DNA from 4 places in the Cupriavidus sp. BIC8F genome. Region 2 is predicted to be linked to each of the others. Evidence: predicted binding sites of a transcription regulator. Region 2 holds the regulator's gene; each other region holds the start of a gene.
What was found. The regulator sigma-54, encoded in region 2, starts transcription at its own class of promoters, with help from an activator protein. The targets are predictions, from matches to a motif close to TGGCANGNAANCTGCTTT.

Region 1 (7,347 bases), on a different contig from region 2:
GCGCCGACATCGTGCTGGTCGACGGCACCTTCTGGCGCGACGACGAGATGCAGGCGCCGGGCTTCTCCGGCAAGACCGCCGCCGACATGGGCCACCTGGCCCTGTCCGGACCCGGCGGCATGATCGAGGTCCTGGAGCGGCTGCCCGCCAGCCGCAAGATCCTTATCCATATCAACAATACCAACCCGGTGCTGGTGGAAGACTCGCCGGAGCGCGCAGAGCTGGCGCGGCATGGCATCGAGGTGGCGTACGACGGCATGGAAATCGCCCTATGACATCAGCCATCCTCCCCATCTCCCCCATCGCCTGGACCGAGGCCGAGTTCGAGGCCCGCCTGCGCGCCAAGGAAAGCGGCTACCACATCCACCATCCCTTCAACCAGCGCATGGCGACGGGCCAGTGCTCGCCCGCGCAGATCCGCGCATGGGTGGCCAACCGCTTCTACTACCAGGACAACATCCCGCTGAAGGACGCCGCCATCCTGTCCAACTGCCCCGAGCGCGACACCCGCCGCGAGTGGGTGGTGCGCATCCTTGACCACGACGGCACCGACACCCAACCCGGCGGCATCGAGGCCTGGCTGCGCCTGGGCCAGGCGGTGGGCCTGGAGCGCGCAGCGCTGCTGAGCCACCGGCACGTGTTGCCCGGGGTGCGCTTTGCCGTCGATGCCTATGTCAACTTTGCGCGCCGCGCGCCGTGGCAGGAAGCCGTGTGCTCGTCGCTGACGGAGATGTTCGCGCCCGAGATCCACAAGGAGCGCCTGGCCGGCTGGCCCACGCATTACCCGTGGATCGAGGCCGCCGGGCTGGACTACTTCCGCTCTCGCATTCCGCTCGCGCAGCGCGACGTGGACCATGGCCTGCGCGTGACGCTGGGCCACTTCCGCAGCGCGGCGCAACAGCAGCGCGCCCTCGACATCCTGCAGTTCAAGCTCGACGTGCTCTGGTCGATGCTCGACGCCATCCAGCAAGCCAACCCATGACAGCCAGCACGCAAGACCTCGCCAGACCGACCCTGCACCGGACCTTTCGCCTGCAATGGGAAGCGTCCCAGCAAAGCTGGGTACTGCTGTACCCGGAAGGCATGGTCACCCTCAACGACAGCGCCGCCGCGATCCTGCAGCGCTGCGACGGCAGCCACACGCTGGACATGCTGATCGACGACCTGCAGGCCGCGTTTGGCGTGCAGGGCATCGCCCCGGAGGTACATGCCTTTGTCAAACATGCCATCGAACGCGGCTGGCTCGTCTGAGGTCGCGCCAGGCCCGCCGCTATGGCTGCTGGCCGAGCTGACCTACCGCTGCCCGCTGCATTGCGCCTTCTGCTCCAACCCGGTGGACTATGCCCGGCATGCGGCCGAGCTGAGCACCGCGCAATGGTGCGATGTGCTCAGCCAGGCGCGGGCGCTGGGCGCGGTGCAGCTCGGGCTGTCCGGCGGCGAGCCGCTGCTGCGCAAGGACCTGGAGATACTGGTCCGGCATGCGCATGGCCTGGGCTTCTACACCAACCTCATCACCTCGGGCGTGGGCCTGACCGACGCCCGCCTTGCCGACCTGCGCGAAGCCGGCCTGGACCATATCCAGCTGTCGTTCCAGGACTCCACCCGCGAGCTCAACGACTTCCTGTCCAGCACCCGCACCTTCGACCTGAAGCAGCGCGTGGCGCGCATGATCAAGGCACACGGCTACCCGATGGTGATGAACTGCGTGCTGCACCGGCATAACCTGCCGCATGTCGGCACCATCATCGAGATGGCCCTGCAAATGGGCGCCGAATACCTGGAACTGGCCAACACGCAGTACTACGGCTGGGCCTGGGAGAACCGGCTGGCGCTGCTGCCCACCCATGAGCAGCTGCGCGAGGCCGAGGCCGTGGTCCGGCAGTACCGCGCGCGCATCGGCAGGCAATGCCAGATCCTGTTCGTCGTGCCTGACTACTTCGAGGCACGGCCCAAGAAGTGCATGAACGGCTGGGGCACCACCTTCCTTGGCGTGGCGCCCGACGGCACCGCGCTGCCCTGCCACGCGGCGCGCATGCTGCCCGGCCTGGCGCTGCCGAACGTCACCACGCAGGGGCTGCGCGAGATCTGGACCGAAAGCGATGCCTTCCGCCGTTTCCGCGGCACGCAGTGGATGCAGGAGCCCTGCCGTTCCTGTGACCAGCGCGAGCAGGACTACGGCGGCTGCCGCTGCCAGGCGTTCCTGGTCACCGGCGACGCCGCCGCCACGGACCCGGTGTGCGAGCGCTCCGGCGCGCACGGCAAGGTCAGCGAGATCGTGCTGCAGGGCCGGCTGGCCGTGGCGCAGGCGCGCGAGCAAGCGATGGTATTTCGCAGCGATGGCAACTCGCTGCGGCTGAGCAGCGGCCAGCGGTAAGAAAGGAAAGACCCCGGCATGGCAGGCGCCAGCCGGGGTTCCTTGCCGGCAAGCCGGCATCGTCAAGACAGTCGCCGGCCTCAGCTGGCACTCAACACCCACTCCGCCAGCTTCTTCGCGTCATCCTCACCAAGGCTGCCATGCGGCGGCATAGGAATCCGCCCCCACGCGCCCTTGCCGCCTTCGCGGATCTTCTTTGCCAGCCGCTCCGCCGCCTGGCTATCGCCCTTGTACCTGGCGGCCACCTCGGCAAACCCCGGCCCCACCAGCTTCGACTGCATGCCATGGCAGGAAAAGCAGCCGCTCTTGTCGGCCAGGGCCTGCATGTCGGCGGCCGTGCCGGCCAGCGCCGCGCCCGGCAGCAGCGCCGAAGCCGCCGCCAGCGCCATCCATTCCTTCTTCATACCTGTGTCCCTCTTCGTCTCATTTCGTCCCATTTCGTCCTGTTGCAACCGCGCCCGGCGCACGCCGCGCACCCATGATGCGATGCGGGCGTGCGCCGGACCGTGTCACCTCCCGCCGGCTCAGCTCTTGTGCAGCTTGAACACCCACACCGAGCCGCCCTGCTCCAGGAAGTTCACGCGCTTGGCCACCTCGCCGCCCCACAGCGGCACCGCGCCGCCCCAGCCGGACACCACGGCCACGTACTGCTCGCCGTTCTCTTCCCAGGTGACCGGAGGCGCCACCACGCCGCTGCCGGTCTGGAACTGCCACAGCTCCTTGCCGGTCCTGGCGTCGGCCGCCTTCAGGTAGCCCTCCGGCGTGCCCCAGAACACCAGCCCGCCGGCGGTGGTCATCACCCCGCCCCACAGCGGCGCGCTGTTCCTGACCTCCCACATGATCTTGCCGCTCTTCGGGTTGATGGCCCGCAGCGTGCCGATGTAGTCCTCGTTCAGCGGACGGATGGTGAAGCCCGCGCCCAGGAAGGCGGCGCCTTTCTTGTAGCTGATGGGCTCATTCCAGATATCCATGCCCCACTCGTTGGCGGGCACGTAGAACAGGCCGGTCTGCGGGCTGTAGGCCATCGGCTGCTGGTTCTTGCCGCCAAGGAAGCCCGGCGCGGCAAACACGGACTTGCCCTTCTTCTCGTCGCTGCCGGCAGCGGGGTCGCCGGGGCGGCCTTCGGCGATGTAGTTGGGGCGGCCGCTCTTCAGGTCGATGCCGGTGGCCCAGGTGATTTTCTTGACGAAGGGGAAAGCATTGACCAGCTTGCCGCTGGCCGCGTCGTTGACGTAGAAGAAGCCATTGCGGTCGGCCTTGCCGCCCATGCGCTTGCCGTCCAGGTCGAAGGTCACGAACTCATTGACGCCATCGAAATCCCAGCCGTCGTTCGGGGTGTTCTGGTAGTGCCAGACGATCTTGCCGGTGGCGGGATCCAGCGCCACCGTCGAGGCCGAGTAGAGGTTGTCGCCCTTGCGGATATGGCTGTTCCACGGGCCCGGATTGCCGGTGCCGAAGTACACCAGCCCGGTGGCCGGATCATAGGTGCCGCCCAGCCAGGTGGCGGCGCCGCCGGTCTTCCAGGTCTCGCCCGGCCAGCTTGCGTTGGCGGTGCCGGTCACGCCGTTCTCGGTCTTGTTGCCGTCCTTGTCGAACTTGTAGCCCATATGGCCTTCGACCACCGGCCGCGACCACACCAGCTGCCCGGTTTTGGCATCGCGCGCCTCGACCCGGCCCACCACGCCGAACTCGCCGCCGGAGATGCCGGTCAGCACCATGCCCTTGACGATCATGGGCGCCGCCGTGTACGAATAGCCGGCGGCGTAGTCCTCCAGCTTCTCCTTCCACACCACCTTGCCGGTCTTCTGGTCCAGCGCCACCAGCTGCGCATCGAGCGTGCCGAAGATCACCAGGTTGTCGTAGAGTGCCGCACCGCGGTTCACCACGTCGCAGCACGGCATGATGCCTTCGGGCAGCCGGTGCTCATACTTCCAGAGCTTGCGTCCGGTCTTCAGGTCCAGCGCATAGATGCGCGAATACGAGGCCGTCACGAACATCTTGCCGTCATGGATCAGCGGCTGCGATTCCTGCCCGCGCTGCTTCTCGCCGCCAAACGAGAACGACCACGCCGGCACCAGCTGCCCGACGTTCTTCGTATTGATGCGCGACAGCGTGGAATAGCGCTGGCCTTGCGGGCCCATGCCCCACGACAACACATCGCCGGGGCTCTTTGCGTCGTTCTCGATCATGGCATCGGTCACTGCCGCCTGCGCGGCCAGACTGGCCGCGGCAGCCGCAACCGCCATCACTGCTCGTAACGTCCTCATTGTCATCTCCTCTCTTGTTTTGGGTTTCCCTGGTGCGCCACTGCGCCACACACCAGACATGCCTTTGGCAATTCCCATGCCAATCGCATCCCCGCACCAGCACGCCGGTTGCGGCCCCGTTGCGTGATGACAGCCGTGCCAGCGCGCAACACTGCGTTGCAGCTGCTCCAGAATTGAACAGCCCGCCACGGCTGGCCGGCGTCAGTGCCCAAGCGCGGCTTCCTCACGCGCCGGGTAGAGATGGCCGACGTTGCGCAGGTACTCCGCGGGCATCGCGGCCCAGTGCGCGTAGGGCTGCGGCACCGGCATCGCCATGACCTCGGCCAGGTCCCGCCCCTGCGCCGCGGCCTCGCGCAGGCGCGTATCCAGCCATTGCAGGTAGCCGCGCGTCTGCGCGATGGCCTCTGCGCCGCCGGCGGCCGCAGGCACTGGTCCGTGGCTGGGGACCAGCACGCGCGCCCCGCTGTCGGCCATCAGCGCCTGCAGCCGGTCCAGGCTGGCCAGCCAGCGGCCGATATCCGCGTGCGGCGTGGTCGGAATGCGTTGCCGGAACACCAGCCCGCCGGCAAAGACCACGCCTGCGGTGTGGTCCAGCACCACCAGGTCGTCGCCGGTATGGCCGCCCAGGCGCACCAGCTCCAGCGTATGGCGCCCGATCGTGCGGCGGCCCGGCGCCAGCGCGTGGGCAGCCGGCGCGGGCTCGGTGCCGCGCATCCAGTCGCCGCACAGGCGGTAGAGGTTGTCGGCATAAGCGGCGCCCTCGCGCCGCGCCCCGTCGATGGTGCCGGCCAGGGCGCTGCCGCCCACGTCGGCATAGGCCTGGTTGCCGAAGAAATAGTCGGGATGCAGGTTCAGGTTCAGCACCAGCCGCACCGGCGCGGCCGTGACCGATGCAATCGCCCTGCGCTGCTGCTCGCCATACAGCCGCGACGGGCCGGTGTTGATGACCACCACGCCGTCGCCGGTGTCGATAAACGCCGTATTGATGATGTTGCAGCCGTTGCCGGGCGCGAAGTCGGCATTGGCGCCTTCCAGCAGCCACACGCCCGCGGCGATCTCGCGCGGAGCCAGGCGGTAGTCAGGAGGCTGCAGCGCGGCCTGCTGGGCGAGTGCCGGCGGCACGGGCTGGCCCGCCAGGCATAGCAGCAACCACAGTAGCAATCGTCGCTTCATGGGGACACCCGCGCCGCGATGCGGTTGCCGTTGTTGTCGTGGCCGGCCACCGTCATGCCCGGCTGCACGGCATCGCGCAGGTCGAAGGAGAAGATCGGGTTCTCGGCAACCGGCTCATGCAGCGTCAGTCGCAGCAGCGGCTGCCGGGCCGCGTCAGCCAGGACCAGGGTCTCGATATGGAACGCCGGGATGCCCGCCGCCAGGCCGGTATCCATCGGATGCATCACGCGCAGCCGCACGCGCGCCGCGGCCTCGCCGAAGCCCGGGAACACGCGCGCGTCCACGCGGTTGAGCGTGCGGCTCCAGCTGCCGTCGCGGCGCGTGGCGCCGGGCACCGTGCAGCCCCCGCCGCCGGCATCGACCAGCACGCTGCCGACATGCCAGGTGCCATCGCGCGTGCGCGCCGCCACCCGCACCGGCGACGCCTGTTCCAGCTTGAAGCGGAACGACAGCGACGGGCGCACCCGCAGCGGTTCGAACGCCAGCACCTCGCGGATCGGGTTGCGGTCCACCGCCACCACGATGCGATCCACTTCGCCCAGCGCCGAGGCATCGAAGGCGATCGGCACGCGCATGGGGTCTTCCGCAAACGCCGGCCCGGTCACCCTGACGCGGCTGTCGAACACCACCGGCCCCATCTGCAGCAGCTCCTTGTGGATCCAGGCCCATTGCGGCGACTGCAGCGGATCGCTGTGCGCGATGACGGCGCCCGCTGCCCCGGCAGCCGCCACCGCCGGACTGGCCATGCCCAGTGCGGCCGCCATCAGCAGGACCATGCCCCGCGTCCGGCGCCTCATGCCTGCTGCCCCCGGCGCGCCATGCCGCGCTGCGGGTCGTAGCCCTGCAGCGCCAGCGCGAAGAACACCGCCGCGCTGCCCGCGACCACCGCCAGGCTCAGCGGCGCCACCTGCCCGTACAGCGCAAAGCGGATCGCCTCGACCGCGTGGGTGAAGGGATTGAAGCGGGCCAGCTGGTACACCACCTCCGCGCCCGACTCCTGCAGCTTCCACAGCGGATACAGCGCCGAGCTGATGAAGAACATCGGGAAGATCACGAAGTTCATGGTGCCGGCAAAGTTCTCGAGCTGGCGCACATGGACCGACAGCAGCAGGCCCAGCGCGCCCAGCATCAGCGCGGCCAGCGCCATGGCGCCCGTCGCCGCCAGCAGGTGCAGGGACTCGAAGCGGATGCCAAAGGCCATCGCCACCAGCAGGAACGCGGCCATCTGCAGCAGCGACAGCACCGTGCCCGCCGCCAGCTTGCAAGCCAGCAGCCAGCCCCGCGGCAGCGGCGCGGTCAGCAGCAGCCGCATCACGCCCATCTCGCGGTCGTACACCATGGCCAGCGACGACTGCATGCCGTTGAACAGCGCGATCATGCCCAGCAGTCCGGGCGCCACGTAGACCTTGTATTCGATGTAGGTGTCGTAGGGCGGCGCAATGGCGACGCCCAGCGCGTTCTGGAAGCCCGCGGCAAACACGAGCAGCCACAGCAGCGGGCGCACCAGCGACGACAGCAGGCGCCCGGGCTGGC
Region 2 (7,347 bases):
GGAGGCGGACAACGCCAGCTACGACGACGTCAAGCAGATCTATACGCTGACCGGCAACGTGGTGCTGACCAAGGGCACCATGATCCTGAAGTCCGACGCCGCCGAACTGCGCACCGACCCCGAGGGCTACCAGTTCGCGGTGGCCACCGCCAAGCCGGGCAAGCAGGCCTACATCCGGCAGAAGCGTGAAGGCGTCGACGAATACATCGACGGCTGGGGCGACCGCATCGAGTACGACGGCAAGCAGGAGTACTCCAAGCTGATCGGCAATGCCCGCATGGCGCGCCTGCAGGGCGCCAAGCAGGTCGACGAAATCCGCGGCGCGGTGCTGACCTACGACAGCCGCAAGGAGTTCTACACGGCCGCCGGCGGCGGCAGTGGCGACGCCGCGGCCGCCAATTCGTCCGGCCGCGTGCGCGCGGTGCTGTCGCCGCGCCAGGACCAGAAGGCCGGTGCCACGGGCAACGGCGGCTCGCCGCTGGACCTGAAGCCGGCGCCTGCGCCTGCCAACAAACCCTGACGCCTGGCGCCGGCTTGCCTGCCCGCGCCAGAGACGCCTGAACGCCAGACTGTGCCAATGACCGATACCGCAACCATCGCCGACAAGCCTTCCGTCGAAGCCTCCTCCATCCTTCCCGGGGGCAGCACGCTGGTCGTGCGCCACCTGAAGAAGCGCTATGGCTCGCGCACGGTGGTCAAGGACGTCTCGCTCGACGTGAAGAGCGGCGAGGTGGTCGGCCTGCTCGGGCCCAACGGCGCGGGCAAGACCACGTCCTTCTACATGATCGTGGGCCTGGTGGCGCTGGACGAAGGCGATATCGTGCTCGACGGCGACCACATCAGCGGCCTGCCGATCCACGAGCGCGCGCGCATGGGGCTGTCGTACCTGCCGCAGGAAGCCTCGGTGTTCCGCAAGCTCAACGTCGAAGAGAACATCCGCGCGGTGCTGGAGCTTCAGGTGAACAACGGCAAGCCGCTGCCCAAGGCCGAGATCGAGCGCCGTTTGGATTCGCTGCTCGACGACCTGCAGATCGCGCACCTGCGCAACAACCCGGCGCTGTCGCTGTCGGGCGGCGAGCGCCGCCGCGTGGAAATCGCGCGCGCGCTGGCGTCGTCGCCGCGCTTCATCCTGCTGGACGAACCCTTCGCCGGTGTGGACCCGATCGCCGTGGGCGAGATCCAGCGCATCGTCAGCTTCCTCAAGGCACGCAATATCGGCGTGCTGATCACCGACCACAACGTGCGCGAGACGCTCGGCATCTGCGACCATGCCTACATCATCAGCGAAGGCACGGTGCTGGCCGCGGGCCAGCCCGAGGAAATCATCGCCAATGACGCAGTGCGGCGCGTCTACCTGGGCGAGAACTTCCGCATGTGATTTAGCGGCCTGCCCGCGAGCGGCAGGCCTCTTCGCGGGCGCGCGTGGGCCCTCCCACAGCCAGCGGCGATCGGACCGCAAAAGCGATAGCAATTTCCGTTCCAACAACGGAAAGATGCGCATAGAATAGGTCGCATGAAACCGTCGCTACAGCTCCGTCTTTCCCAGCATCTGGCCCTGACCCCGCAACTGCAGCAGTCGATCCGGCTGCTGCAGCTCTCCACGCTGGAACTGCAGCAAGAGGTCGAACAGGCGCTGACGGAAAACCCGCTGCTCGAGCGCGAGAACGACTGGATCGAAAGCCCGCTGCGCGTGGCGGCGGACGGCTCGGTCAACCTGCAGAGCGCACCGGCGCCCGCCCCGGCAGAGCCCCAGGGCAATGGCGAGGCCCGCGCCGACGGCGCGGGTGACGACGACAGCTATGGCGACAGCGGCAACGGCGACGACTATGGCAGCGGCGACTGGAGCCTGGACGACTTTGCCCGCCGCCCCCAGGGCGACGAGGACGAAAAAACGCCGATGCAGCTGCGCGAAGCCGAGCCCACGCTGCGCGAGTACCTGATGGAGCAGCTCACGCCGCTGAAGATCTCGGCGCGCGACAAGGGCCTGGCCATCTTCCTGATCGAATCGCTCGACGACGATGGCTACCTGAGCGCGTCGCTTGAGGAGATCTGCACGGAGTTGCCGGAAGAACTCGAATTCGAGATCGACGAAGTCCACGCCATCCTCACGCTGCTGCAGAGCTTCGACCCGCCCGGCGTGGGTGCGCGCAACGCCGCCGAGTGCCTGGCCCTGCAGTTGCGGCGCCTGACGCACCCGCAGCGCGAATTGGCGCTGGACATCGTCACCAACCACCTGGAGTTGCTCGCAGTACGCGACTACACACGGCTGAAGAAGGCGCTGCAGGTCGATGAAGGGGCACTGAAGTCCGCTCACGAACTGATCCGCTCGCTGGCGCCCTACCCCGGCCATGCGTACAGCCGCCCGGAGGCCGACTTTGTGGTGCCGGACGTGTTCGTGCGCAAGAGCGGCGGCGGCTGGATCGCGCAGCTCAATCCGGATGTGATGCCGAGGCTGCGCATCAACGATATGTATGCGCAAATCCTGCGTGGCGCGAAGGGTGAGTCCGGCACGGCCGGGCTGCAGCAGAAGCTGCAGGAGGCGCGCTGGCTGATCAAGAACATCCAGCAAAGGTTCGACACAATCCTGCGTGTCTCGCAGGCCATTGTCGAGCGTCAAAAGAACTTTTTCAGTCACGGCGAAATCGCCATGCGCCCCTTGGTTTTGCGGGAGATTGCCGATACACTGGGTTTACACGAGTCAACCATCTCCCGGGTGACGACCAATAAATACATGGCAACGCCGATGGGTACTTTCGAACTGAAGTACTTCTTCGGCAGCCACGTGTCCACCGAAACCGGTGGCGCGGCTTCATCAACGGCCATCCGCGCCTTGATCAAGCAACTGATAGGAGCCGAAGACCCGAGGAATCCCCTTTCCGACAGTCGCATTGCCGAACTGCTGGGTGAGCAAGGCTTTGTTGTTGCGCGCCGCACTGTTGCCAAGTATCGCGAAGCCCTGAAGATCCCCGCAGTCAATCTCCGCAAGTCTTTGTAGCCGAGCCCACCGCCTGCCTGGTGAGGCTCTTTCAGAAGGAGAAGCGCTATGAACTTCAAGATCAGTGGACACCACCTGGACATCACGCCCCCTCTGCGTGAGTACGTGGAAACGAAGCTGGAGCGAATCGTCAGGCATTTCGATCAGGTCATTGGCGTTAGCGTGCTGCTCTCTGTCGACAACCACAAGGAAAAGGACCGGCGTCAGTACGCGGAAATCAATCTACATCTCAAGGGCAAGGACATCTTTGTCGAGGCGCATCACGAAGACCTATATGCAGCGATCGACGCACTCGTCGACAAGCTGGACCGTCAGGTGATCCGCTACAAGGATCGCGTGCAAGGCCACGACCGCGAAGCGGTCAAGTACCAGATGGCCGCAGCGCAAATGCAGCAATGACCGTGCCCGGCAGCCCCGCAGCGGGCTGCTGAATCAGGATTGAACAGGCAAGCCGCGCAACGAAGCGCGGCTTTTTTGCGCCCTTGCGTTCCGGGCTGGCGCCGGGATGCCGCGCCAGCACTGGCGGTGCGGCCCGGCTGTGGCGCCGGAGCCAACGCTTTTCACCCGAATGGGCAAGAGTGTTCGCAAGCGCTGCGCCAAGGTGTATGCTGCGCCATACAAAGAGAGGGAATCCAGGCCGCGCCCCGCATCGGTGCGCCGGCTCCCGGCCCGGAGGCATGATTGCATCACCATGTATCGTTCTGCACCGGCTTGCCCCGCTGCGCTGCACAATACGGGGGTAGTCGCTGCTCTATAATGGGCCGGACGCCTCCGGCCAGGCCAACGGCAGCCCGGAGCCAGCCCACTGCCCGGCGGAACGATCTGCCCGCTAACTGAAATCCTGCGCATCGCCCATGAATCGTTTGGCCAAATTGCTGCCACCCGGCAACATCACCCTCGACGTCAGCGTCACCAGCAAGAAGCGTGTGTTCGAGCAGGCCGGGCTCCTCTTCGAGAACAACCATGGTGTGGCGCGCGCCATCGTGACGGACAACCTGTTCGCGCGCGAGTCGCTGGGATCCACCGGCCTGGGCGCCGGCGTAGCGATCCCGCACGGCCGCATCAAAGGCCTGAAGCAGCCGCTGGCCGCCTTCATGCGCCTGGCCGAGCCGATTCCGTTCGAATCGCCGGATGGCAAGCCGGTATCGCTGCTGATCTTCCTGCTGGTGCCCGAACAGGCTACGCAGCAGCACCTGGAAATCCTGTCAGAAATCGCGCAACTGCTTTCCGACCGCGACATGCGCGAAGGACTGGCCACGCTGCCCACGCCCGATGCCGTCCATCAGCTGCTGATTGCATGGCATCCCTGATCCCCTGATCCCCCAAGCGGGCCGGCACCAGACCGGGCAGGCGCCAGGCGCTTCGCAAACCGCCCCACCAGTCATACCGCATGGAACTCACCGGCGTCACTTCCCAGTCCATCTTCGACGACAACGCAGCCGACATCAAACTCTCGTGGGTGGCCGGCCTGGAAGGCGCGGACCGCGCCTTCGACGTGGAGTTCGCCCGCGAAGCCACCTCCGCCGCCGACCTGGTGGGCCACCTGAACCTGATCCACCCCAACCGCATCCAGGTGCTCGGCAAGCCCGAGATCACTTATTACCAGCGACTGGACGACGAGACCCGCAAGCGCCAGATGGGCGAGCTGATCCTGCTCGAGCCGCCCTTCCTGGTGATCGCCGACGGCATGGAGCCGCCGCCCGACCTGGAACTGCGCTGCACGCGCTCGTCCACGCCGCTGTTCACCACGCCGGTGTCGTCGGCCGCGGTGATCGACCACCTGCGCCTGTACCTGTCGCGCATCTCCGCTCCGCGCGTGACCATGCACGGGGTATTCCTCGACATCCTGGGCATGGGCGTGCTGATCATGGGCGAATCGGGCCTGGGCAAGAGCGAACTGGGCCTGGAACTGATCTCGCGCGGCCACGGGCTGGTGGCCGATGATGCCGTGGACTTCGTGCGCCTGGGGCCGGATTTCATCGAAGGCCGCTGCCCGCCGCTGCTGCAGAACCTGCTTGAAGTCCGCGGCCTGGGCCTGCTCGACATCAAGACCATCTTCGGTGAGACCGCGGTGCGCCGGAAGATGAAGATCAAGCTGGTGGTGCAGTTGGTGCGCCGCAACGACGGCGAGTTCGAGCGCCTGCCGCTCGATTCACAATATCTGGACGTGCTGGGCCTGCCGATCCACATGGTCAAGATTCAGGTGGCGGCCGGGCGCAACCTGGCCGTGCTGGTCGAGGCCGCGGTGCGCAACACCATCCTGCGCCTGCGCGGCATCGATACGCTGCGCGACTTCATGGACCGGCAGCGCGCCGCGATGCAGGCCGATGCGGTTTCGCGCGGCCAGGGCCGCCTGCTCTGAGCTGAGCGCCAGCGTTTTCATTTGCTTACAACGGCGTTGACGCAGAACGTCAACGTTCTTCAGGCATGCTCCGTTTTGTGCTGTAATGGGCATCGCGCCCGTTACGGAAGCTGCAACGCCGGCAATGGCGCGCGGCCATGAAGTTTTCCACAGCCAGGAGAGCAAGCATGAAGAAACTGATCGCGATGTGCGCGCTGGTCACCCCGATGATCGCCGCCAGCGCTTTTGCACAGACCACCGCCACGCCGGCAACCCCCGCCACGCCAGCCAAGCCAGCGGCCACGGCTCCGGCAACGCCGGCCATGCCTGCCACGCCCGCCACCCCGGCTACCCCGGACAAGCCCGCAGCCAACGCCCAGCAGGACAAGATGAAGGCCTGCAATACGGAAGCCGCCGGCAAGAAGGGCGACGAACGCAAGGCGTTCATGAAGGAATGCCTGTCCAAGGGCGCGTCCAAGACCCAGCAAGAGAAAATGGCCTCCTGCAGCAAGTCGGGCAAGGGCAAGAAGGGCGACGAATACAAGGCCTACATGAAGGAATGCCTGTCCAAGGCAGCCTGAGCCGCAGCCAGCGCCGCAACCTGACGACAAAAGCATGGCGAACCGCGAGGTTCGCCATGCTTGCTTTGCGCGTGGTGTCATGACGCCTTCATCACGTGATGCTATGCTTCAGTTGCTATGCGCATCATCCTCATCACCGGCATATCCGGTTCCGGCAAGTCCGTCGCGCTGAACGTGCTCGAAGACGCAGGCTACTACTGCGTGGACAACCTGCCGGCTCAGTTCATCCCGGAACTGACCCGCTACCTCGACAGCCAGGGCTATACGCACCTGGGCGTCGCCACTGACATCCGCAGCCGCGAGTCGCTCGACCAGCTGCCCGACACCGTGCGCGCGCTGGCCGCGGAGCACCAGGTCGAAGTGGTGTTCCTGACCGCCAGCACCGACGCACTGGTGCAGCGCTACTCCGAGACGCGCCGGCGCCACCCGCTGTCGGTGCGTACCGACGGCATGCCGGGCCAGGGCGGTGAACCGGCCTTCAACGACACCGCGCTGATGGAAGCGATCGAGATGGAGCGCGCGCTGCTGAGCCCGCTGGCCGAGGCCGCGCACCGCATCGACACCAGCAATGTGCGCACCAATACGCTGCGCAGCTGGATCAAGGAGCTGATCCGCGACGACAGCCAGCGGCTGACGCTGCTGTTCGAGTCGTTCGGCTTCAAGCACGGCGTGCCCAGCGATGCGGACATGGTGTTCGACGTGCGCTCGCTGCCCAACCCCTATTACGACCTGGCCTTGCGCCCGCTGACGGGGCGCGACACGCCGGTGATCGACTTCCTGCAGGCCCAGCCAATGGTGCTGGCAATGGCCGAGGATATCCGCGCCTATGTGGAAAAGTGGCTGCCAAGTTTCATTGCCGACAACCGCAGCTACCTGACCGTGGCGATCGGCTGCACCGGCGGCCAGCATCGCTCGGTCTATATTGCGGAAAGGCTTGCCAACTACTTCCGGGCGCATGGTAATGTGCTGGTGAGACACCGAGAGCTCGCACCGGCGGGCTGACGCAGGCGGGACTGCCCACTGGCATCACTGGCATCTGCGCGCCGCGTTGGCCGGCTGGCCCATTGCTGCGCGATACCCAAGCTGGCACTGCATGTCCTCGACCGACCTCTACCGTCCCACGGGATCAGAAGATCCGCCACGGACGCTCGACAACCTGCCGCTGTTCCCGTTGCACACCGTGCTCTTTCCCGGTGGACGGCTGCCATTGCGCGTGTTCGAGGCGCGCTATGTCGACATGGTGCGCAACTGCCTGCGCGACAGCACACCCTTTGGCGTTTGCCTGATCGAAAGCGGCGAGGAAGTGGCCCGGCCGGACCAGCCCACCGTGCCCGAGCTGGTCGGCTGCCTGGCAGAGATTGTCGACTGCAACATGGAACAACTGGGCGTGCTGCTGATCCGCGCGCGCGGCCGCGAGCGCTTCCATATCG
Region 3 (7,347 bases), 820 kb from region 2:
GCACGCCGTCGGCGATCAGGCGCTGCACCTCGAGCCAGGTAGTGTTGACGGTTTCCCAGACCTCGGTGGTCAGCGAGCCGCGCACCGCGCGCGCGTTCTCGCGCGCCGCTCGCAGGCAGCTCATGATGGACGAGGCGTTGGTCATGTCGCGCACCATGAAGTCGATCACATCGTCGCGCGACAGCAGCCCGTACTTGTGGTCGAAGACGTCGGTCAGCTCGGAGATATCGAGCATGGCCCACCAGCCCTGCTCGGCCACCTCGGCCGATTGCGGCAGGAGCGAGGTCTGGTAGTTGACGTCGAGCATGCGCGCGGTGTTCTCCGCGCGCTCGGTGTAGCGGGCCATCCAGAACAGGTGGTCGGCGGTGCGGCTCAGCATGTGGGCTCTCCTGGCGTGGCGGCGGTCGCCATGGCGGTCATTGAGGCGGTCATCACGTGGTTCGCGTTCATCGTTCCAGCACCCAGGTGTCCTTGGTGCCGCCCCCTTGCGAGGAATTCACCACCAGCGAGCCTTCGCGCAGCGCCACGCGGGTCAGCCCGCCTGGCACCATGCGCACCTCCTTGCCCGACAGCACGAACGGGCGCAGGTCGATATGGCGCGGCGCGATGCCCGACTCCACATAGGTCGGGCAGGTCGACAGCGCCAGCGTCGGCTGCGCGATGTACTGCTCCGGGCGCGCCTTCACCACTTCACGGAAGGCATCGATCTCGGCCCGCGTGGCGGCCGGGCCGACCAGCATGCCGTAGCCGCCGGCGCCGTGGGTCTCCTTGACCACCAGTTCTTCCATATGGTCCAGCACGTACTGCAGGTCGTCCGGGCGCCGGCACATATAGGTCGGCACGTTGCTGAGGATCGCCTCTTCGCCCAGGTAGAAGCGGATCATGTCGGGCACGTACGGATAGATCGACTTGTCGTCGGCCACGCCCGTGCCAATGGCATTGCAGATGGTCACGTTGCCGGCGCGGTAGACCGACAGCAGGCCGGCCGCGCCCAGCGAGGAATCGTGGCGGAACACCAGCGGGTCGAGGAAGTCGTCGTCGACGCGGCGGTAGATCACGTCGATGCGCTGCGGGCCCTGCGTGGTGCGCATGAACAGGTGGTCGTCCTCGACGAAGAGATCGCTGCCTTCGACCAGCTCCACGCCCATCTGCTGCGCCAGGAAGGCATGCTCGAAGTACGCCGAGTTGTACATGCCCGGCGTCAGCACCACCACGGTGGGATCGGCAATGGCCTGCGGCGACACCCCGCGCAGCATGTCAAGCAACAGGTCAGGATAGTGGGCCACCGGCGCCACGCGGTTGCGCGCGAACAGGTCCGGGAACAACCGCATCATCATCTTGCGGTTTTCCAGCATGTACGACACGCCCGAGGGCACGCGCAGGTTGTCTTCCAGCACGTAGAACTCGCCCTCGCCGGCGCGCACCACGTCGATGCCGGCCACGTGCGCATAGATGTCGTGCGGCACGTTGACGCCTAGCATCTCGGGCCGGTACTGGGCGTTGTTGTAGATCTGGTCGGGCGGGATCACGCCGGCGCGGATGATGTCCTGGCCGTGGTAGATATCGTGAACAAAGCGGTTGAGCGCGGCCACGCGCTGGCGCAGACCCTTTTCCAGCAGCGCCCATTCGCTGGCCGGGAAGATGCGCGGGATCACGTCGAACGGAATGGTGCGTTCGGTGCCGCTGTTGGCTTCATCCTTGTCGCCGTAGACGGCAAAGGTAATGCCCACGCGCCGGAAGATCAGGTCGGCCTCGGCGCGCTTGTTGCCCATCGTGCTTTCAGACTGCCGCGCCAGCCAGTCAGCGAAATGCCGGTAATGGGGGCGTACCGCGCCTTCAGGCATTGCCTGCCCCGCCTGGATGACTAATTGCGCCCCGTCCGTGCGCCAGTCCAGCATCTCGTCGAAATACCGCCCCGCCATGATGGCCGTTCCTCCATGTCGCGGGCTTCCGGTGCTACCGCTTCACTGCGACTTCGTGGTCGCTACCGGCTGCCCTGGTTTTGCCCTGGCTTTCTGTCCCCAGCCCGCCGCGCCTGCCCGTTCGGGGCGCTCACGGCGATACTGTCGAGTCACTGGCCCTTTCAGCATACCCGTACCGGCGAAACCCGCAAGCTGGCGGGTGCCGGCCGGCACGGAAAGTGAACTAGCAAGATATCTGCCAGCGCACGCAAAAAACGGCCGCCAGCCAGGCTGGCGGCCGCTTGCGGGCTGCGCGGGAACGGGCCGGCCGGAACGGCCGGCGCGGTCAGCAGGTCAGCGCGCCGCGCCGGCGCCCTGCGGCACCGTGGCCTGCAGGATGGTGGCGACCAGCGCCTCAGGCGACTGGCGGATGTCAAGCACCAGCGCGTCGCTGGGCTCTTCCAGCGTATCGAACTGGCTTTGCAGCAGGTCGGGGTTGAAGAAGTGTTCCGTGCGCACGGACAGGCGCGCGCCGATCAGTGATGCATCGCCTTTCATGAAGACGAAGGTCACGCCGCCGTCGGGCGGGGTCAGCCGGTCGCGGTAGGCCTGGCGCAGTGCCGAGCAGGTAAACACATGGGTGCGGCCTTCGGCCCGGGCCGCGTCGATGGCGGCGCGCATGGCCGCCAGCCACGGCCAGCGGTCTTCGTCGGTCAGCGGGATGCCCGCATGCATCTTGGCCTTGTTGGCGTCGCTGTGGAATGCATCGGCGTCATGGAAGCCGCAGCCCAGGCGCTGCGCCAGCAACTGGCCGACCGTGGTCTTGCCGCTGCCGGAAACGCCCATCAGGATATAGATCATGTCTGCTCCGTCGGTCTTGGTATCGGATGGTGTCGCCATCCTTGTCTGTCCTTGTCGGTCCAGCTGGACGTCCTTGCGGCGGCGCAAAGACGCCCGGGGGCGCTGCCGCCCCGCAGGAGACTTCAGGGGAAAATCGGCCTCAGGCCTGGCTATTGTGCGACGGATTGCGCCGCTGCGGTACGTTGGCGCCCGCCTGCGCCAGCCTTGGCATCCGCCTCGGACAGGTCAAGTGCGCTGCCGCCCTCTTCCGCGATGCGCGCGTGGCGCCGGAACAGGCCGAACAGGCCGCGCCCCAGGCTGAATTGCGCGAAATCGTCGTCCGGCGCCGCGGCCAGCTCGCGCGCCGCGAATTCGCCTTCGTCGCCCAGCCACTGCAGCGTGCCGGCAACGGCATCGACACGGATGCGGTCGCCATCGCGCACGCGCGCCAGCGCGCCGCCGGCCAGCGCCTCGGGGCCGACGTGGATCACCGCCGGCACCTTGCCCGACGCGCCGGACATGCGGCCGTCGGTCACCAGCGCCACCTTGTGGCCGGCGTCCTGCAGCGCGCCCAGCACCGGGGTCAGGCGGTGCAGCTCGGGCATGCCGTTGGCGTTCGGCCCCTGGAAACGCACCACCGCGACCAGGTCGCCGGTCAGCTCGCCCGCATCGAAGGCCGCCTGCAGCGCCTCCTGCGCATCGAACACCCGCACCGGGGCTTCGACCACGCGGTGCTCCGGCGCCACCGCCGAGACCTTGATCACGCCGCGGCCCAGGTTGCCCTGCATCAGCCGCAACCCGCCCTCGGCCGAGAAAGGCTCCGCGGCCGTCGCCAGCACCTGCGCGTCGCCGCTGTGCGCCGCGCCGTCGCGCCAGCGCAGCACGCCGTCGGTCATCACCGGCTCCTGCGCATAGCGGGCCAGCCCGGGGCCGGCCACGGTCTGCACGTCCTCGTGCAGCAGACCGGCCTGCAGCAGTTCGCGGATGACGAAGCCAGCGCCGCCCGCGGCATGGAAGTGGTTCACATCGGCCGAGCCATTCGGGTAGACGCGCGCCAGCAGCGGCGTGATGCGCGACAGCAGGTCGAAATCATTCCAGTCGATGACGATGCCCGCGGCACGCGCCATCGCCACCAGGTGGATGGTGTGGTTGGTGGAGCCGCCGGTCGCCAGCAGGCCGACCATGGCGTTAGCGATAGCGCGCTCGTCAACGATGCGCGCCAGCGGCAGGTATTCGTCGCCGCGCGCGCGCAGGGCGATCGCGCGTTGCGCGGCCGCCGCGGTCAGCGCATCGCGCAGGCCGCTGTCCGGGTGCACGAAGGCCGCGCCCGGCAGGTGCAGGCCCATGATTTCCATCAGGAACTGGTTGCTGTTGGCGGTGCCGTAGAAGGTGCAGGTGCCGGCGCCGTGGTAGGCCTGGCATTCGGCTTCGAGCAGCGCATCGCGCCCGACCTGGCCGGTGGCGTAGAGCTGGCGCACGCGCGCCTTCTCCTTGTTGGGCAGCCCGCTGGCCATCGGCCCCGCCGGCACGAACACCATCGGCAGGTGGCCGAACTGCAGCGCGCCCATCAGCAGGCCCGGCACGATCTTGTCGCACACGCCCAGCATCAGCGCCGCATCAAAGGTGTTGTGCGACAGCGCCACCGCGGTGCCCATGGCAATCGCATCGCGCGAGAACAGCGACAGCTCCATGCCCGGGTTGCCCTGCGTGATGCCGTCGCACATCGCCGGCACGCCGCCCGCCACCTGCGCCACCGCGCCCACCGCGCGCGCGGCCTCGCGGATCACGGCGGGGTAGCGCTCGTACGGCTGGTGCGCCGACAGCATGTCGTTGTACGCGGTGACGATGCCCAGGTTGGGGGCATGGTCGACGCGCAGCTTCAGCTTGTCGTTGGCCGGCAGTGCGGCAAAGCCGTGCGCCAGGTTGGCGCAGGACATGCCGCGCAGCGGCCCCAGTTCAGCCTGCGCGCGCTCGCAGCGGGCAAGGTAGGCGGCGCGGCTGGCGCGGCTGCGCGCAACGATGCGCTCGGTGACGGCAAGAAGCTCGGCATGGACGGCAGAAGGCATGGCGGAGACGTTCCTTGTGGGCTGGGTGGCAGCGCGGCAACGCCGCGCCATCGCATGTAGATTTTCTACAGATCGCTGCCATTATACCGAGCGCAAGCGCGCCGTCGACCCGCCCATGCATCACAATCGCGCAGAAATTCCCGGAATCAGGGCAAACCCCGAGGGCGCTCGACGCACCATTTCGGGCAAGATGCGGCGCCATCCGATGTAGAATCTCTACATACCCGCAACCCCCGACACTGCCGCCCCGCCGCCATGCGCGACCGAATCCTAGCCGTCTACGACACGCTCCGCCCTTCTGAACGCCGCCTGGCCGACTATGTCGCCCGGCATGGCGCCGCCGTGATCCGGCTGTCGATGCCCGAGCTGGCCGAGCGCGCCGGCGTGTCGCAGCCCACCATCGCGCGCTTCTGCGCGGCGCTGGGCTACGACGGCTTCCGCGAATTCAAGCTGCAGTTCGCGCAGAACGTGGGCGGCGGCACGCCCTTCGTGCACCAGGACGTTGCGGCCGACGACCGCCCCGCGGACATCGCCGGCAAGGTCTTCGACCGCACCATTGCCACGCTGATGAGCGTGCGCAATGCGCTCTCCGCCGACCAGATCGAGCATGGCATCCAGCTGCTCGCCGGCGCGCGGCGCATCGAGTTCTACGGCTGCGGCAACTCCGGCATCGTCGCGCTGGACATCCAGCACAAGTTCTTCCGCCTGGGCATGCCGACGGTTGCGTATTCCGACCCCCATGTGTTCAGCATGTCGGCCGCGCTGCTCGCCCGTGGCGACGTGGCCGTGCTGGTCTCCAACAGCGGCCGCACCTGGGACATGCTGACCGCCGCCACGCTGGCGCGCAGCAGCGGCGCCAGCGTGCTGGCGATCACGCACAGCGGCTCGCCGCTGGCGCGGCTGGCCGACGTCTGCGTGTTCTCCGACGTCGAGGAAGACAGCGAGGTCTACACGCCGATGACCTCGCGCATCAGCCACCTGGTGCTGGGCGACGTCCTGGCCGCCGGCGTGGCGCTGGCGCGCGCCGACACCGTCGCCCCCGCCTGCAGCGCGCCAAGGCGCATCTGCGAGAACGGCGCATCGCCGGTGCGGAGCCGGCCCGGCCAGTACCGCCGGCACGAAGCCGCGCCAGGCCCGCTGCGGCCGAGCCAGCCACGCCCGCGCCGCCCGCCACCCGCACGCGCCGCCGCAAGGCCAGCTGACTCGATAGTGTCCTGTTCCGCAAATACCTTGCCATGAAATCGCCCAGTTGGCCGCCATGCGTCGTTGCTCGTCGTTGCCATAGCTACGGCTATGGCGCCTCCTCGCGCCTAGCCTGACGACCAACTGGGCGATTTCATTCTGGCAAGTTATCTACGGAACAGGACACTAACGCGGCGCCGGCGGTCGCGCCCGCCAGTAGCGCGGCTGCGCCTGCCGGAACATCGACAACGCAAAGCCCCCGGGCGCGGTGTCCATGGTCACCGCGCCGGTTTCATCGGTCCGGTAGCGCAGGACGCCCGCGCGGCCGTAGCGCTCCCACACCTCGCCGCTCGGGTGGCGATAGCGGTTGGCATAACCCAGCTGGAACACCGCCGCCGACGGGCGCACCGCCTCCAGCCAGGCTGCGCCGGACGAGGTGCCGCTGCCATGGTGGGCCACCACCAGCACGTCGGCACGCAGCGCCTCGGCCGGCAACCTGTCGATCAATGCACGCTCCTGCGCCACGCCGATATCCCCGGTCAGCAGCAGGCTGTGCGCCGCCGCATCCACGCGCAGCACGCAGCTGCGCGCATTGCTGGCAATGGCGGCCTGCTGCGCCTGCTCCGCGAGCGGATGCAGCACGGTAAAGCGCACGCCGTCCCACTCCCATTGCTGACCCGCCGCGCATGGCGACCAGTCATTGGCCGCCGACCCAAGCAGAACGTGACCGGCAGGCGCGCCGGTGCTGCGCGCGGCCACGGCCACCGCCGCCTCGACGTCCGCCACGCCGCCGGCATGGTCGGTGTCTTCATGGCTCACCATCAGGTGGTCGAGCCGGCCGATCCCCTCGCCCCGCAGCAACGGCACCACCGCCTGCGCACCGGCGCTGGATCCCGACCCATACGCCGGCCCGGCGTCATACAGCAGCGCATGCGCGCGCGTCTGCACCAGCACCGCCGTGCCCTGCCCCACGTCCAGCATCACGGCGCGGAACTCGCCATGCGCAACCGGCGGGCCGCGCGCCAGCACCAGCGCCAACGGCCCCACGCTGGCCGCTTCCCACATCGCCCATGGCAGCGCGGAAAGCCAGCCCAGCACCGCGGCCAGCGCCACCATGGCCAGGTGGGCCACCGCCAGCACCGGCCTGGCCAGCGCCATCGGCAAGGCCGCGCCGAGCAATGCCAGCGGCGTCACCAGCAGGCTGACGAGCGGGATCGCCACCGCATTGGCCAACGGCGACACCACCGATACCTGGCCGAACAGCAGCAACGTCAGCGGCACCAGCCCGATGGTCACGGCCCACTGCGTGCGCGCCCCGGCGGCGAGCGCGGACCGCAGGCGTTGCCAACGCCCTTGCG
Region 4 (7,347 bases), 2.0 Mb from region 2:
CGACCAACGGCACCTCGTGGGACCAGACCATCGCCGCCGCAGGCACACTGGTTGCCAACACGACCTACCACGTTGCCTTGGTGCGCTACAACGGTACGATCACGTTGTACCTGAATGGCACAGCCATCGGTTCGGTGTCGTTCGCCGCCGCCCTGGCAACCGGTTCGTCACAGCCGCTTTACATCGGTGGCGATAGCAGCACGGGCTACTACGCCGGCTACATGGACGAACTGCGCATCCTCAACGGCGGCGCCGCTTATACCGGCAACTTCACTCCGCCAGTCGCGCCGTTTGCTGACGCCGCCCCGCAGCGCGTCACGCAGCCGAAGCTGTCGCGCATCTACAGCCGCGCCATCCCGAACTTCCAGCGTCGGGGAATGCCCAGTTTCGCCAAACTGCGCGACATGGTTTGGGGTGGGGTCGGCACCGTGGCCGGCCGGGTGACCGTCAATAACGTGCCGGCACAGCGTCGCGTACAGTTGTTCGAACTCGCGTCGATGACGCGAATCCGCGCTGCGTGGAGCGATGCCAGCGGCAATTACTCGTTCTCGGGGATCGACCCGACTAAGAGCTATCTGGTGCTTGGGCGTGACTACAGCAAGACCTACAACGCCGTGGTGCAGGACAACATCACGGCGGTGGGCGGCGTTTCGGCCCGTTCGGCGCGGCAGAAACTACGCTTCACGGCAGGCAGCACTGGCCTGAGTACGGGCTACCCGGCTCTGATCCGCGTGGGCGAGAACGCCACCCCGCTCAATCCCACCTCGAACTGCGCCACGCTGGCCGATGTTGTCGTGACCGCCAAGGCGTTCCCGCTGCTGAAGAATGGCGACTCCGACATCAAGTTCACTGACACCAGCGGCAACGAACTGGACTTCTGGCTGGAGCAGGTGATCGGCAGCGTTGGGGATCGCGTCGCCTACTACTGGGTCAAGTTGCCGGGCGACCTCGACGCTGGCCCGGTGGATGTCTACCTCAACTACGGTACGGGGGTGCGTCCCACCAAGACCAGCAACGGCGCCGCCGTGTTCCCGACGCTGTTCGATGACTTCGAGACCGTGACGCTGAACAGCCGGTGGTTTTACAACGGGGGTGGGGGTGGCCTGTCCGGAACTACCATATGGCTACTTGGCAACGGGAGCGTATGGTATGCCCAGTCGGTCGCCACCTTCGCCGCAGGCTTGGAGGCGCTGGCTGCCTATGCGTCCTTCGGTATCGCCACCAGCGCCGGCACGGTTAGCAGCCAGTTCGGGTGGACGAGTGGCGCCGGCAACAACGCAGCCGTGGCGGCAGTCGAGAACACCGGCGACATCACCACACAATCCCGACTGAACATCGGCGCGGAGGCCACCACCAGCACCAATGGCCGCTTCACCCCCCAGTTGAACGCGGTTTCCATCGCCAACTCCGGGCGGCTTGCCGTGGCGCGCAACAGCGACGGTAGTGTCGTCGCCAAGGTCAACGATCAGGTGGTGTCGTCTCGCACCGGGGCCAGTACGGCGGCAGCTTACCTGTCGATTCACCGAGGGGCCGTTGGCGGTTCTGGCAGCCACCTGCTTGACTGGGCGGCCGTGCGCAAGTGCATCCCGTCAGGGCCTCCCGTTATGCTCCCCTTTGTCGAGGAAATCCTGTGACGCTCGCCCTTTCCACCACTGTGATCCAAGACCGCCTCAAGGCGTTGACCCGTGCTATCGACGGTGGCGGTGCGGCCGGCACGCTGAACATCTACTCCGGCACGCGCCCGGCAAATAGCGGCGACGCCATTACCTCGCAGGTCAAGCTCGCGGCGCTGCCGTTCGCCTATCCGTCGGCCGGCACGATCTCGGGCACCACGTTGCCGCTGCTGATCGGCGCGTCACAACTGGCGCTGAAGACCGGCACAGCCTCGTGGGCGCGCATCACCGCCAGCGATGGCACTTGGATCGCCGACATGGATGTGGGGGTCGGCACGGAGGTTGCATTGTCGGCAGGCGGTACGCCTACCACTCAACTCTACGAGGGGGGCGACGTGTCGGCGTCGGTGGCATCGCTGGTTGAAGCGTGAGCGTCGATCTGAATTTCCACAAGGCTTACACCCCGCCAGCGGGGAACCATGTAGACCTTAACTTCACGTTGAACCCGGATGGCGTCGCTACGGTCGCCACGGTTCAACTCGTCAAGGCTGCGCCGACCCTGCACATCGTCGGCGACGCCGAGAAGGCGCACCCGGTCAGCGCCGCGCTGACGATGACGCTGCACACGACACAGACGCTGCACGTCCAGGCCAACTACGATAACCGCGTGTTCCGGGGGCCGAGCCACGCCACGAACGCGGCCTACCAGGACGGGGCGCACATCAAGCCGGGCAAGACCCATCGGTACGAGAACGCGGTCAACCTGAAGCCCGTGCGCGCCGAGCCGTGGCAGGACGGTCGCCGGCTGGAGGCCAGCAGGGCCGCAATCCACCAGCAGGCCGCCAAGCAGCGCGCCATCACGAAGCTGCCGTATCAGGAATCCGCCCCGCTCCGACGCGCGCTGAAGTCGGCCTTCAAGTACGCGCCGCACATCAAGGTCGGCGCTGGCACCCGGTGGCAGGAGGCCGCACCGCTGAAGCGGATGGAGGCCTCGCTGTTCGAGAACGGTCGACCCGTCAAGCCCGTGGTGAAGCAGCGCCATCAGGAGGCAAAGCCGGTATATCGCCGCATCAGTAGCTACTACCAGCCGGGCCGGCACGCCCCGCACACGACAAAGGTGCCTTGGCAGGAGGCCCGCCGCCCAGGCTACGGCCACGAGCAGATCGTGGTGCCGCCGCAGCCACCCGAGTACCAGCCGTCGACGCTGCTGAACTTCATCTGCCCGTGGCTGGACTATGCGGGCAATGACATCAAGCTGAACTTTGCGAAGTACCGTTGCGATGAGGAAAAGCCGCCCGAGCCTGTCGAAACTGTCATCGTTCCCGTCAAAAGGGTCTATATCGTGATCAACAACGTGCTGCTGCGGCGCGTCGACGGTAACGTCGATCTGCCCACCTTCTCGCTCTCAATGAGCATCGACGCGGATTCCTGGACGTGGGGCTTCAACGCGGCCCTGCCGGACACGACTCTCGACGCGATCGAGCCCGGCTCCGACGGAACGCCGGTCGAGCTCGAAGCCGTCATCAATGGCACGGCCTATCGGGTGCTGGCCGAACAGATCAGCCGCGAGCGCACGTTCGGCCGGTCCGCCATCCGCGTGAGCGGCAAGGGGAAATCGGCCATGCTCGGCGCCCCGTATGCGCCGGTCCAGAATTTCAGCAACTCGCAGGCGCGCACGGCACAGCAACTGATGAACGACGCACTGACCATCAACGGCGCGAGCATCGGTTGGACCGTCAACTGGGGGCTGACTGATTGGCTGGTTCCGACCGGCGCCTGGTCGCACCAGGGGAGCTACATCACCGCGCTGAACGCCATCGCTGGCGCGGCCGGCGCGTACATCCAGCCGCACCCGAGCCAGAAGACGCTGAACGTGCTGTCCAAGTACCCGACGGCGCCGTGGAACTGGGGCTCGGTCACCCCCGACTTTGAACTGCCTGCGGACGTGACTATGCGCGAGGGTATCGAGTGGCTGCAGCGCCCGGCCTACAACCGCGTGTTCGTGAGCGGTGCGGGGCAGGGCGTGCTCGGCCAGGTCACCCGCGGCGGCACGGCCGGCGACATCCTCGCGCCGATGGTGACCGACGCGCTCATCACGCACGCCGACGCGGCACGCCAGCGCGGCCTGTCCATCCTCGGTGACACCGGGCGCCAGGCGCACGTCTCGCTGCGGCTGCCGGTACTGGCCGAAACAGGCGTCATCCCGCCGGGCAAGTTCGTCCGCTACGTCGACGGCGGCGTCACGCGACTGGGCATCGTGCGCAGCACCGCGGTGGACGTGAGCATGCCCGAGGTATTCCAAACGATCGGAGTCGAAACCCATGTTGCGTAACCCCTACAAGATTCTGCGCGACCTGATGCCGGACCCGCCGCTGCAGGTAGGCACGGTGGTGTCGATCACGAGCGGCGTCGCGGCCGTCCAGCTACCTGGTGGCGGGCTCGTCCAGGCGCGCGGTGACACGACGGTCGGCACCCGGGTGTTCGTGCGCGACGGCTTGATCGAGGGTACTGCCCCGGATCTCACCGTCGTGCTCATCGACGTATAAGGCGAAATCCGTCCACAGGCGGCGTTCTGCCGCTCACCCTACGGTGTTGACCTGGACAACTTTCAGGAGGACACCGATGTTCAGCGCAATCCTTTCATTCCTTGGCGGCTCCGCATTCCGGTTGATTTGGGAACAGATCAGCCAGATGTGGACCGCTCACCAGGAACAGAAGCACGAGATCGAGCGCATGCGGTTGCAGGGCGATCTGGACGCCGCCGCGCACGAGCGCAACCTGGCGTCGATCAAGCTGCAGGCCGACCTCGGCGTCAAGACCATCGCCGTGCAGGCCGAAGCGGATCTCGCGCGCCTCGATGCCACGACGTTTGGTCAGGCTGTAGCCGAATCCATGAAGCCGTCGGGCATCTGGCTCGTCGACCTTTGGAATGGCCTGGTGAGGCCCGCTGCCGCGACCATCGCACTGCTGCTGTGGTGTGTGGCGCTGAACGCGCAGGGCTTTAAGATGGGCGATTGGGACCGCGAGCTGGTGGGCGTGATCCTCGGCTTCTTCTTCGCCGTTCGCGTGCTGTCGTCGCGGAGCAAGGTATGACGGTCGCCGAGTTTCGCGCGCTGGCAGTCCAGGTTGCTGCAGCACTGGCTCGGCGCTTCGAGGGGTTGTATCTGCGCCCCTATCTGTGCCCGGCCGGCGTCCCGACCATCGGCTACGGGGCGACGCGGTACCTGGACGGACGCGTGGTGAAGCTGACCGATCCACCCATCACCCGGGTGGTCGCGGAGGTGATGCTGCTCGACCAGGTGCGCACGATCTACCTGCCGGCGGTGCTGAAGCTGTGCCCGGGTATCGACACGCCCGGCCGCCTGGCCGCGATCATCGACTGGACGTTCAACCTCGGGGCCGGCAACCTGAAGGCGAGCACGCTGCGCAAGCGCGTCAACGCGGGTCGGTGGGCCGACGTGCCGGCCGAGATCCGGAAATGGAACCGCGGCGGCGGGCGCGTGCTGCGCGGCCTGGTGCTGCGGCGCGAGGCGGAGGCGGCGCTGATATAGTGAGTATCGCGCCGCTAACATCTAATTGAAATTGTGCTTTATGAGGTGACAAAATTTGTCACCCATCCGGCAAAGCAGGTGACAAAATTTGCCACCTTCCCATCATTGGAATGTGACAGAAATTGTCACATGCATTTCCCACAACACCGGCAGGTGACAAAAATTGTCACTTTTTCGCCGCCTCTACCTCATTCGAGGTATCTGGCACGCCTCCTGCTCTTACGCTCACAGCAGCACTTTTGCTGCGCAATACTAACTCCGGGGGTCAATCATGAAAAAGCAACGGATGGGAATCAAACAACGGGTACAGAAGGGCTTCACACTGATCGAACTGATGATCGTGGTTGCGATCATTGGTATCCTGGCTGCGGTGGCAATCCCTCAGTATCAGGACTACACGGTTAAATCGAAGCTGTCGAAGGTTGCTGCGTGCGCCGAGCCGCTTAAGCTGGCGGTTGCGCTTTACGCGCAGACGAATGGTGCATTCTCTGCGACGGTGGACGACTGGACCGGCTACGGCCTCAAGGCAGCGCCCACGACAACGAGTGAATGCTCGGCCTACTCGATTACTGCGACGACCGGTGCCGTAGTGATTACGATGGCAGGTATCAAGACTGGTATCGACACCAAGACGCTGACGCTGACTCCGACCGTCAATAGCACCAACGTTACGTGGGTTCCGGGCACCACTAGTGCCGATGCGCTGGTTCTGGGCTACTTCAAGGCATCGTAATCTAGCCTCGTAGCCTATTGAAAGCGCCTTCGGGCGCTTTTTGTCGTTTTTGGAGAAATACGTTGTCCCTTCCTACCGTACCAGAACTCGTCGCCTCGCTAGACGAGGAACTGGTCGATCTTCTCTATGAGCGTCTGAAGCTGGCCGCTGATCTGCCGCCGCTGGAGACTCCAGAAGAAATTGCGCGCGAGGTGCTGCGCATGCGCAACCTGGCCGCGATCTACCGGGTGCCGCCGGACCTCGGTGAAGCGATGGCGCTCGCGCTGATTGAGGCACGGAAGCAGTTCAAGGGCGCGTAAAAGCAAAAGGCCCGCCATTGCACCACATCACTCTTCGAGGGGTCATGTAGTACGGCGAGCCGCCGACGAATCGGCGCAGGTATTATTCCGCGCTTTCTGGATCGGCGTCAATCTCCTGCGCCGACGTAGTGATTCTGTGAGTCACCACCACACCAGTAGAAGGAATGGTAACGGCAGTAGAGGTTCTGGCATGCGACCAGCCTCTGCGCACCGACTGGCGGCCGGCATCAGGCGCTGTCCGACAAAAGAAAGCCCCCGGCCATGCGGTCGGGGGCTATGAGTGTTGACGGGCATTCGCAGACCTGTCGCTGACATCGTCACACGGATGGTGCTTGCTGACATCCCCCTTTCGTGGGTGACCGAAACCTTGGGAAACACTACAGCACATCGTTTCTCGGCAACGTGCGACGCACTTTCTCCACGACGCGCCGGTGCTTGTCCTGAGCCTCGTCCCATGTTGCGGAGTGGTAGAGGTGGTCCAGGCCATTGCCACGGATGGTGGTCCAAAACGTCGGTGGATTGTCATCGTTCATGCTGGCCCAGCACGAGAACCGGGTTCGTACCTCGACGCCATACTCCGGCAGCCGGTCGTACAACTCATACTGCTTGCCGATGGTGATCTGCCAGTCGACCTCTACGCCGAAGTCGAATACCCGGACAGGGGCGCAGCTGGCGTCCAGGATGTAGACCCGATCCCAGTCCTCGGGGATGGAATAGTCGGAGCCCATGGCAAGCTCAGCGCAATGTGAAGCGCACCGTCAGCGCGTCCAGGGTGATCCACGGCCCGACCGCCAAGCGCAGCAGTTGCCCGTCGTCCCAATACGATAGATAGTCAGGCCGCCACTTCAGTGCTCGAAGGTGGCGGACCTCGATGCCCGATACCACCAAGCCGCCGGCCGTGGCGGCCACGACATCGCAGGGCAGGCGCAATTCTTCGCTGTCCTCGCCGAAGTAATGGGATTCGAGAAAGATGGTGGTGGCGGCCATAGGGGAGCGGCGAACAGGTTGGTGTGTACTGTACGGATATACAGTATAACCTGCCCATCGAGACAGTACCAAAGCCGTCCAAGCCGCGCTCGCCTGTTGTTCATAACGTCCCGTAACCCTTTGATTCTATTAGGACGTGTCAGCCTGCTTTTGCCCTTGTTTTG

Region 1: the regulator sigma-54 is predicted to act here: its motif matches at 4,706-4,723, upstream of RS901_RS29570 (PQQ-dependent methanol/ethanol family dehydrogenase).
Region 3: the regulator sigma-54 is predicted to act here: its motif matches at 2,146-2,163, upstream of RS901_RS12035 (circularly permuted type 2 ATP-grasp protein).
Region 4: the regulator sigma-54 is predicted to act here: its motif matches at 5,367-5,384, upstream of RS901_RS17440 (pilin).

What each region holds. Positions count from the first base shown of each region.
Region 1 is NZ_CP136095.1:2,071,175-2,078,521, forward strand. Features, by position in the region: gene pqqB (pyrroloquinoline quinone biosynthesis protein PqqB) at 1-275, shown strand, start outside; gene pqqC (pyrroloquinoline-quinone synthase PqqC) at 272-982, shown strand; gene pqqD (pyrroloquinoline quinone biosynthesis peptide chaperone PqqD) at 979-1,251, shown strand; gene pqqE (pyrroloquinoline quinone biosynthesis protein PqqE) at 1,223-2,374, shown strand; gene RS901_RS29565 (c-type cytochrome) at 2,455-2,778, opposite strand; gene RS901_RS29570 (PQQ-dependent methanol/ethanol family dehydrogenase) at 2,899-4,641, opposite strand; gene RS901_RS29575 (quinoprotein relay system zinc metallohydrolase 1) at 4,843-5,814, opposite strand; gene RS901_RS29580 (quinoprotein dehydrogenase-associated SoxYZ-like carrier) at 5,811-6,590, opposite strand; gene RS901_RS29585 (ABC transporter permease) at 6,608-7,347, opposite strand, start outside.
Region 2 is NZ_CP136094.1:1,743,984-1,751,330, reverse strand. Features, by position in the region: gene lptA (lipopolysaccharide transport periplasmic protein LptA) at 1-520, shown strand, start outside; gene lptB (LPS export ABC transporter ATP-binding protein) at 578-1,378, shown strand; gene RS901_RS08235 (RNA polymerase factor sigma-54) at 1,514-2,995, shown strand; gene hpf (ribosome hibernation-promoting factor, HPF/YfiA family) at 3,044-3,394, shown strand; gene ptsN (PTS IIA-like nitrogen regulatory protein PtsN) at 3,850-4,305, shown strand; gene hprK (HPr(Ser) kinase/phosphatase) at 4,386-5,357, shown strand; gene RS901_RS08215 (PsiF family protein) at 5,525-5,917, shown strand; gene rapZ (RNase adapter RapZ) at 6,035-6,919, shown strand; gene RS901_RS08205 (LON peptidase substrate-binding domain-containing protein) at 7,011-7,347, shown strand, end outside.
Region 3 is NZ_CP136094.1:2,560,583-2,567,929, reverse strand. Features, by position in the region: gene RS901_RS12040 (alpha-E domain-containing protein) at 1-379, opposite strand, end outside; gene RS901_RS12035 (circularly permuted type 2 ATP-grasp protein) at 447-1,922, opposite strand; gene RS901_RS12030 (gluconokinase) at 2,256-2,762, opposite strand; gene edd (phosphogluconate dehydratase) at 2,912-4,807, opposite strand; partial or broken gene RS901_RS12020 (MurR/RpiR family transcriptional regulator) at 5,063-6,009, shown strand; gene RS901_RS12015 (ComEC/Rec2 family competence protein) at 6,176-7,347, opposite strand, start outside.
Region 4 is NZ_CP136094.1:3,761,353-3,768,699, reverse strand. Features, by position in the region: gene RS901_RS17470 (DUF2341 domain-containing protein) at 1-1,634, shown strand, start outside; gene RS901_RS17465 (hypothetical protein) at 1,631-2,044, shown strand; gene RS901_RS17460 (hypothetical protein) at 2,041-3,945, shown strand; gene RS901_RS17455 (hypothetical protein) at 3,935-4,159, shown strand; gene RS901_RS17450 (hypothetical protein) at 4,236-4,706, shown strand; gene RS901_RS17445 (lysozyme) at 4,703-5,164, shown strand; gene RS901_RS17440 (pilin) at 5,436-5,897, shown strand; gene RS901_RS17435 (hypothetical protein) at 5,960-6,196, shown strand; gene RS901_RS17430 (hypothetical protein) at 6,574-6,924, opposite strand; gene RS901_RS17425 (hypothetical protein) at 6,932-7,183, opposite strand.